3 regions of the Gottfriedia sp. NPDC058432 genome follow, and region 1 is predicted to be linked to each of the others. Evidence: riboswitches for the same ligand, from Rfam matches in the RefSeq annotation. Region 1 holds a riboswitch; each other region holds the start of a gene.
The links. A riboswitch is a leader RNA that binds a small molecule or an ion and turns the genes downstream of it on or off. The one in region 1 is predicted to bind thiamine pyrophosphate.
Positions count from the first base shown of each region.

Region 1 (3,198 bases):
TACTAATATCATTCCTTGAAGATTTTGGATATATGTCTCGCGCAGCTTTAGTAATGGATCGTTCGATGGAGATGGTTGGTTTAACCGGAAAGGCATTTATTCCAATGATTATAGGATTTGGTTGTAATGTACCTGGGGTTATGGCCGCTAGAACAATAGAACAGCCTAGAGAGAGACTACTCACGATTTTGTTAACACCATTAATGTCTTGTTCGGCGCGATTACCAGTATACGCACTATTCGTTGGAGCATTTTTTGCGAAAAATCAAGCAATAGTTGTTTTTTCACTGTATATACTTGGAATCGTAGTTGCATTAATTTTAGCTAAGGTTTTTTCATCTACTATATTAAAGGGTGAGTTTTCATTATTTGTCGTAGAACTTCCACCATACCGTATGCCACAAGGTAAAGCTTTATTTAGAAGCACATGGGACAAAGGGAAAGGCTTTATTCGAAAAGCTGGTACGTTTATTTTTGGTGGTTCTGTAGCTATATGGTTATTATCTTATATGGGCCCAAGTGGTTTCGGTGTTTCGATGGATGATAGCTTTTTAGCAATGATTGGGGGTATACTTACACCAATACTTTCTCCTTTAGGATTCGGTACATGGCAAGCAGGTGCTTCTTTACTAACAGGATTTTTAGCTAAAGAGGTTGTCGTATCTGCTATGAATATTATCTATCACGTGCCAAATGCACATTCTTTACAAGGAATACTGTCAACACAGTTTTCTGCACTTTCCGCATTTAGCTTTATGGTTTTTGTCTTATTGTATGTACCATGTCTAGCAACAGTTGCGACAATTCGTAAAGAGACAGGTTCAGCTAAATGGACATATTTCTCAGTTGGATATGCATTAGTTATTGCATATATATTAGCATTAATTATCTATCAAGTTGGAAGTCTCTTAGGCTACTAGAGAAAGGGGTATCTCCTTATGATTGTCAATATTATAATAGGAGCTCTTATTTTTGGATATGCAGGGTGGACACTTTTACGATATATAAAGAAAACGAAAAAAGGTAAATGTGGCTCTTGCTCGATCGCAAAAACTTGTAGTTCAAATTGTGATACAGTTAATTATTCAAAATAGCAATATGATTTTCTTTAAAGACAAAATTTAAAGGAATCAGTCTAAATACTTGAATAAATTTAGAGGATTAATTAAGATGATAAAGTAATTAAAGTAAATAATTGAATAGTACTAGGGGTGCCGTAAATGGTCGGCTGAGATTAAGACACAGGTAGTCTTTGACCCTTTAACCTGATCTGGATAATGCCAGCGTAGGAAAGTGAACGGTAGAATACATTTTTTGTATTCATAACATTGATTTGTTCGAGCACAAGTCCTTATGGGATTTGTGCTTTTTTGTATTTAAAATCAAGTTTCATCTTCTATCTGTAAGATCAAAGAGTTCTATTCATGAAATAGGGGGAAGAAAATTGAAAAAAGTATTAACGATAGCCGGCTCTGATTCAAGTGGTGGTGCAGGTATTCAAGCGGATTTAAAGACATTTTCAGCTCATCATGTTTTTGGAATGAGTGTAATTACAGCTGTAACAGCTCAAAATACGCAAGGAGTGTTCGCTGTACAAGATATGACACCAGAGATTATTGCAAGTCAGTTAGATGCAATTTTTACTGATATTGAAGTAGATGCTGTAAAAATTGGAATGGTATCTCAAATAGAGACGATTAAAGTAATTGCTGAGAAACTTAAGCAATATAAACCAAAGCAAATCGTAGTTGATCCAGTTATGGTTTCAAAAAGTGGATTTGACTTATTAAGTCCAGATGCAAAGGAAGCTTTAATTCAAGAACTCATTCCTTTAGCAACTGTTATTACGCCAAATCTTCCTGAAGCAGAAGTGATTACTGGAAGAAAAATTACAACGATTGAAGAGATGAAAGAAGCTGCTATTCAAATTCACTCATTAGGTGCAAAGAACGTCCTTGTAAAGGGTGGTCATCTAGAAGGTGAAGCGACCGATATTTGTTTTAATGGTGAGGAGTTTACAAGCTTTAACAGCGTTAGGATTAATACAATTAATACCCACGGTACAGGTTGCACTTTATCATCAGCGATTACATCTAATTTAGCAAATGAACTTGAATTAAATGAGGCAATTAGAGAGGCGAAAAACTATATAACATTAGCAATCAAACATTCCTTTTCAATTGGAAAAGGAGTAGGTCCTGTCCATCATTTCTACTCATTGTATGAAAAGGCAGGCGTTCAACATGTCTAAGCAAAATGCAAAAATGACGAAGTGGAACTTTACAACACTTTGGTTTGGTGCGGCAGTTTCTGTAGCGGAAATTATGACTGGTGCCCTAGTAGCACCACTAGGTTTTAAGAAAGGTTTAACAGCCATTTTAGTAGGGCATTTACTTGGTACACTATTGCTCATTTTAGGTGGAGTCATTGGTTCTCAGCAAAGATTGTCAGCAATGGAATCTACAAAAATTTCATTTGGTAGTTACGGTAGCTATTTGTTTTCGATTTTAAATGTTTTACAGTTACTAGGCTGGACGGCAATTATGATTTTAACAGGGGCTCGCTCTATCAATTTAGTTACAATAAAAGATTATAAATTCGATCACTTATGGGTTTGGTGTTTAGTAATTGGAGTATTAATCGCGATCTGGTTGTACTTTGGACAAAATGCTTCAAAAAAACTTAATAGTTTAGCCGTTTGTTTATTATTTGTTCTAACAATTGTACTGTGTTTTGTTATTTTTAAAAGTGATAAAATCTTAACTCAACCAAGCACTACTGGATTATCTTTTGGAGAAGCAGTTGAATTATCGGTCATAATGCCACTATCGTGGATTCCATTAATTAGTGATTATACTCGATTTGCAAAGACAACAAAGGATGGAGCAATTGGTAGTTTTATAGGTTATATGTTTGGAAGCTCTTGGATGTATATTATTGGGCTAGGCGCAGCACTGGCATTTAATGAAGTAGACCCGGTTGCTGTTTTAATGAGTGCAAATCTAGGATTATTTGCAGTTGGTATCGTTGTCCTAGCGACTGTTACAACAACATTCATGGATGCTTATTCTGCCGGAATATCAGTTACAACCATTTTTCCAAAACTAAATGGAAAACATATAGCCCTTATCGTTACAGCTATAGGAACATTATTAGCCGTTATTTTCCCAATTGAAAAGTATGAAGGATTTTTATATA
Region 1 covers NZ_JBHXLC010000002.1:114,455-117,652, forward strand. Annotated here, with positions in the region: gene feoB (ferrous iron transport protein B) at 1-920, shown strand, start outside; gene ACFWM3_RS02790 (FeoB-associated Cys-rich membrane protein) at 939-1,094, shown strand; TPP riboswitch at 1,198-1,309, shown strand; gene thiD (bifunctional hydroxymethylpyrimidine kinase/phosphomethylpyrimidine kinase) at 1,445-2,251, shown strand; gene cytX (putative hydroxymethylpyrimidine transporter CytX) at 2,244-3,198, shown strand, end outside.

Region 2 (3,198 bases), on a different contig from region 1:
AAAACAGTGAGGACAAGTTATGCGTTTAACAACTTATTCGGATTACTCTCTTCGTGTACTAATATTTCTAAGCTCTGAGCCACGTGAAAAATTAGTTAATATTAAAGACATCGCTGAAGCTTATGGTATTTCTAAAAACCATTTAATGAAAATAATTTATAATTTAGGAAAGATGGGCTATATCGAAACGATACGTGGTAGAAACGGTGGAATCCGTTTAGCTAAATTGCCTACAGAAATAAATATTGGTGAAATAATTCGTAAAACTGAAGAAGACTTTAATATTGTAGAATGTTTTGAGCACGGCAATACTTGTGTAATCACACCAGTTTGCTCTTTAAAACATATATTTAATAAAGCGTTGGATCAATTTTTACAAGTTTTAGATCAATATACATTGGATGATATTGTAAAGAACAATGCCATGCTAAAAGATTATTTTTCCATTAATACAAAGGAATAATATAACATTGAAGAGCGCACGCAATTAAAAAACACAAAAACCAACAAAGGATTACTTTGTTGGTTTTTTCATTTAGAATGGTCTATAGTTTTATATATTTTACGTTTTCCATCGGTTCTTGGAATAAAGATGACGCTATTTTACTAAAAATGGTTGGATCCCCAGTTGTAAAAAATTCATGTGAAGTGATTTCGGAGGTAGATAAGATATTTTGTTGATCTAGTATTGCACTTACCTCTAAAGCTGTTTCATCGCCAGAGCTAATAAGTTGGATCGATGGTCCCATCACTTTTTGAATGATTGGACCGAGTAATGGGTAATGAGTACACCCTAGTATTAGAGTATCAATATTTGAATCAATAAGCGGTGCAAGAGTGTGCTTAACAATATCAAATATTTCAGGTTTATTGTAGTCTCCATTTTCAACAATCCCAGCAAACTCTGGACATGCCAAACCTTCGATTAAAACTTTGTCGTTAATCCGCTTTAATGCAGAATGATATGCTTTACTATTAATAGTAGCATTCGTTCCGATGACACCGATTTGGTCATTTTGTGTTAATTTTATTGCTGCTCTGGCACCTGGGCGAACAACACCAATGACCGGGATATGAAGTTTTTCCCGCATTTCATTTAAGACGACTGAAGTTGCAGTATTACAGGCGATGACTAACATTTTTATATCTTTTTCCAGTAGAAAATTAGTCATTTCCCAAGTGAATTCCCTAATTTCCGTATATGGTCGTGATCCGTATGGACATCTTGCTGTATCGCCTAAGTATAAAATGTCCTCTTTAGGTAATTGTCTTATAATTTGTTTGGCAACTGTTAAGCCCCCAACACCTGAGTCAATGACTCCGATTGGTTTATTCAAAAAATCCCCTCATTTTACTTAAATATTGTTGATGTAGTATATTCTTTATTCATATAAGATTTTACTATAAGAAATGATATTTTTGTTTATCATTCTCTTTTTAAAAATGTTATAATTTCATAGTTTTATTACGCCTATTAACTGAGTATTAAAACAATTAAACGCAAGTTAAAAATAATTCGTAAATTCAACCATTATCTGTTATATTAATGAGGAAAAGTTTATATATGAGAAAAATGTGGAGGAGCCGGTGTTGCTGGCTGAGATAGCGTCCTTAAGATGTTGACTCTTAGAACCTGATCTGGGTGATGCCAGCGTAGGGAACAGTATCTCTTTTAAGATATGTTTTTTACAGCGCATTCACGTCCGGGTTAATATCCGGGCGTTTTCTTTTTGTATAAACAAAGAACAAAAAGGAGATATAGATAATGAAAAAATTAGTAGTATTTTTAGTGGCTATTTGTTTAATGTTAACTGGATGTGGTCAAAACAAAACTACCACTACTAAAAAGACAAAGCAATTAAAAAAGGTGACTGTCGTACTAGACTGGACCCCGAATACAAATCATACTGGGTTATTTGTTGCTAAGGATAAAGGTTACTTTAAGGAACAAGGACTTGATGTAGATATAATCAACCCGGGAGAAACAGGAGCAGACCAATTGGTGGCATCTGGTAAAGCAGATTTTGGGGTTTCTTATCAAGAGTCAATTACACAAGCAAGAGTTCAAAATGTACCGATTGTTTCAATTGCAGCAATTATTCAACATAATACTTCTGGGTTTGCATCACCAGTGAAAAAAGAAATTAAATCTCCAAAAGATTTCGTTGGAAAAACTTATGGTGGATGGGGTTCACCGGTTGAAAAGGCTATTTTAAAATCACTTATGTCAGAAGAAAATGCGAATGTTAATAAGTTAAATATCGTTAATATGGGCGATGCAGATTTCTTTACTGCAGTAAAAAGAGATATCGATTTTGCGTGGATTTATCAAGGATGGACAGGAATTGAAGCTGAGCTTCGTGGAGAAAAATTAAACATGATTTATTTAACAGATTATAGTAAAAAGCTAGATTACTATACTCCAGTTTTAGCTACGAATGAAAAAATGATTAGTAAAAATCCTAAAATTGTAAAAGCGTTTGTTGCTGCAGCGTCAAAAGGATATAATTTTGCGATTGATAACCCAAAAGAAGCTGCATCAATTTTAATAAAGGATAATCCGGATTTAGATAAAAAATTAGTTGAAAAAAGCCAAGAATGGTTAGCATCTAAATATAAAGATGATGCAAATCGTTGGGGTGAGCAAAAATTATCAGTTTGGAAAAACTATGCAGATTTCTTAGCTGAAAATAAATTATTAGAAGGAAACTTTAAGCCAAAAGAAGCATTTACGAATGATTTCTTACCAGCGAAATAAGGAGGAGTTAATATGCAAACTACTTTAATGAGTGTCCAAATTATACCGAAAACAAATAATATTGAGGATGTTATTCCAGCAGTTGATGAAGCGATTAAAATTATTGATGAATCAGGTGTAAAATATCAAGTTCAGCCTTTAGAAACAACTATGGAAGGTGACTTGAATCAATTGTTAAATGTTGTTCAAAAAATGAATGAAAGAATGATTGAAATAGGTTGCCATAATGTTATAACTCAAATGAAAATACTTTACCAACCACAAGGTATCACTATGGATGTATTAACGGAGAAGTACCGTTAATGAAATCTAAAAATATAAAAGGATGGCAACCAATCGTTGTCATCCTGCTTTTTTTAATCTGTTGGCAGCTAAGTATTAAAATTTGGAAAATCGAATCTTGGTTATTGCCAGGGCCGATCTCAATCTTTAAAGAAGGA
Region 2 covers NZ_JBHXLC010000001.1:326,098-329,295, forward strand. Annotated here, with positions in the region: gene ACFWM3_RS01680 (RrF2 family transcriptional regulator) at 20-463, shown strand; gene racE (glutamate racemase) at 546-1,337, opposite strand; TPP riboswitch at 1,568-1,677, shown strand; gene ACFWM3_RS01690 (ABC transporter substrate-binding protein) at 1,766-2,758, shown strand; gene ACFWM3_RS01695 (thiamine-binding protein) at 2,771-3,061, shown strand; gene ACFWM3_RS01700 (ABC transporter permease) at 3,061-3,198, shown strand, end outside.
Region 2: another riboswitch for thiamine pyrophosphate. It lies ahead of ACFWM3_RS01690 (ABC transporter substrate-binding protein); the one in region 1 lies ahead of thiD (bifunctional hydroxymethylpyrimidine kinase/phosphomethylpyrimidine kinase).

Region 3 (3,198 bases), on a different contig from region 1:
TCCAGTTACGATCGACTTTTCGTTTAAGGATTAAATCTCGAATTAATTTTCCAGTTGCTGGTGCAAGCAAAATACCATTTCGAAAATGGCCGGTCGCAAATAAGATTTGATCTTCTTCGGGATGAATTCCAATAAAGGGATTATAGTCGAGAGTTCGCGGTCGTAATCCTGCCCAAAATGAATCAATTTTCATGTCTTCAATTTCGGGAAGCATTTTTTTAGCGCTTTGTATTAATGACTCAATCCCCCTTAAGCTAGGGTTCTCATTCCATTCGTTATCGATCATCGTAGCTCCGATGACAAGGCGACCGTCATTCCTTGGAACAATATAATTTTGTTCATGGAAAAGAGTATGTTTTAATGCAACCTTTTCACTTCTGACCGCGATGCATTCACCTTTAACGGGAATAATTTCATGATGTAATCCAAGCTGCCCAAACAATGAATTACTCCAAACACCACTTGCAACTACAAGAGTTTTTGCTTCAAAATTGCCATTTGTAGTTTTAATTAAATAATGTGAATCATTTTTTTGAATCTGAAATACATGAGTATATTCAAATATAGATGCACCTAAAATTTGAGCACTCTTGCAAAACGCGTTACAGACAGAAACAGGTAATACATTCACGTCGTCTTCAATATAAGCTGCTCCAATTATGTTTGGATGGACACCAGGTATCTGTTTTTTTAACTCCTCATGGTTATACCAAAGTGCCGAAGTTTGAGTGAGTAGTGGAGTTAATTGTTTTTTTTCTAAATCGGTATAAGCTAGTTTGAAAATGCCACCTTTTTTTAGTTCAATATCGATTCCACATAACTCTTTTAATTCTTCTTGAAGTTGAAAATAAGTTAATTGACTGTTTCTAGCAAAAGTAAAAAATGACTCGGACTGATCCCACTCTGAATGGGCACCAAGCATTCCTGCAGCTGCCTTAGTTGTTTTCTGTCCAACTTGCTGTTCTTCAAGAACTGCGACATTAATGTTTTCTTTCGCTAGATAATAAGCAATGGAACAACCTATTATTCCACCACCAATTACTACAACATCAAATTTCTTGTTCATAAGCGAATTTACACCTTTCAAAATATTGCAGAGCAGCTTCTAGTGGATTTCGGGCAGAAAAAATGCCAGACATTACAGCTATACCATCAATATCGTTCTCTTTTAGAACTTGGATATGTTCAGGTAATATACCGCCGACTGCATAGATTGGTATAGTTAACGTTTTTTTCATTTCTGGAATTAGTTCAATCCCATTAGGTGTTAATCCATTTTTACACTCTGTTTCAAAACAATGACCGTACAGAATATAGTCAGCTTTATCATTTTCTGCCTGAATTGCTTCAGTAAGTGTGTGGACTGATTTTCCTACTCGTAAATTAGGAAAATATTCTTTTACATCAACAAGTGGAAGACCATGTCCTGGTAAGTGAATATTTGATAGGTTAGAGAAAATAGCTATATCTAAACGATCATTTAAAACGATTTTTTTCATATCTACTTTGTTCATTTTTAGTAGATTTAAGAGTGATATTAGCTCGATTGCCTTTTTCGATTTTTCGCGAATATGTACATAGTCGACTGCATCGATTATTTGAATTATTTTTGTAGCAAGTACTTCGACTGAGTGCTGATCATCTGTAATTGCAATAAGTTCCATTTCCCAGCCTCTTTCATTATCAAAATTTTTTCAACAAAAAAACCACTTTCCTAAAACAAAGAAAGTGGTTACATTGCACGCGAAAAAAGTATAAAATGCGCCACTTTCCTACGCAGGTACTAGCCTGTTCAGGTTTTGAGGGTTTAAAAGTAACTACTTTATTCTCAGCCCTTATCAAGGGATCCCCTAGTGATGAATATGTTTGAAAATTAATCTTAGCATAGCATATAAAAAATAATATTCAATACTAAATTTATTTTTACTAGTCCAATTTTATTACCAGAAATTGGGCTTGAAGTATAGTAAAATCAAGTATTTTCGGGAGTATAAAAAAACCAAAAAAATTTTTTATTTGGAATTTCTGTAAAAATTTAGGGAAATAAAAACATTTACATTTTAAATTTGTGGGTTTATATTTAGTTTTGAACAAGTTAATAGATTGACTAGGGGTGTCCAATTAGTTGGGCTGAGAGAGAAACGCGATTAAGTTTCTTAACCCTCAGGACCTGATCTGGTTCATACCAGCGTGGGGAAGTTAGAAATTTCTCATTAATGATTTCATAATTGTTAATGTAGTTTTGCTAACACCTAGCCGGGTCTTAAAAATAAGATTCCGGCTTTTTTCATGCTTTAAATGAATTGGATTTCGTCCTTTTTAAACTAATTAAAAAGGGGAATGAAATCAAATGAACAATTCTGTAAATGAAATGAATTTTTCCATCATGTCTAGTTTTTCAGGGAGTAAGAAGGTATATGTTGAAGGATCTAGATCTGACATTAAGGTGCCAATGCGTGAGATTCAATTAAGCCCAACAACTGGCACTTTTGGAGAAGAAGAAAATGCTCCAGTTAGAGTATACGACACTAGCGGACCTTACACAGATTCAGCTAGCTCAGTTGATATTCGAAATGGACTTAAGGCGATTAGACAAAATTGGGTAATTGAACGAAATGATGTTGAAGAGTATGAAGGGCGCGAAATAAAGCCTGAAGATAATGGATATAGAAAAGAGTCAGATCAACATAATGTTGAAGTATTTAAAGGGTTAAAAAGAAAACCGTTACGAGCAAAGGAGAATGGAAATATTACTCAAATGCATTATGCTCGAAAAGGAATTATTACACCTGAAATGGAATTTATTGCGATTCGAGAAAATGTTTCGGCTGAATTTGTTCGTGATGAAGTTGCTAAGGGAAGAGCTGTCATTCCATCGAATATTAATCACCCTGAAAGTGAGCCAATGATCATCGGTCGTAATTTTCATGTGAAAATTAATGCCAATATAGGTAATTCAGCGGTTACGTCTTCAATCGAAGAAGAAGTAGAAAAAATGACATGGGCTACTCGCTGGGGTGCGGATACGATGATGGATCTTTCTACTGGTAAGAATATTCATACAACACGTGAATGGATTATCCGAAACTCTCCAGTACCAGTAGGGACAGTTCCGATTTATCAAGCGCTTGAAAAAGTTAATGGAATCGCTGAAGATTTAAGCTGGGAAGTGTTTAGAGATACACTAATCGAGCAAGC
Region 3 covers NZ_JBHXLC010000011.1:23,247-26,444, reverse strand. Annotated here, with positions in the region: gene thiO (glycine oxidase ThiO) at 1-1,066, opposite strand, end outside; gene ACFWM3_RS12865 (thiamine phosphate synthase) at 1,050-1,664, opposite strand; TPP riboswitch at 1,753-1,862, opposite strand; TPP riboswitch at 2,100-2,214, shown strand; gene thiC (phosphomethylpyrimidine synthase ThiC) at 2,351-3,198, shown strand, end outside.
Region 3: another riboswitch for thiamine pyrophosphate. It lies ahead of ACFWM3_RS12865 (thiamine phosphate synthase); the one in region 1 lies ahead of thiD (bifunctional hydroxymethylpyrimidine kinase/phosphomethylpyrimidine kinase).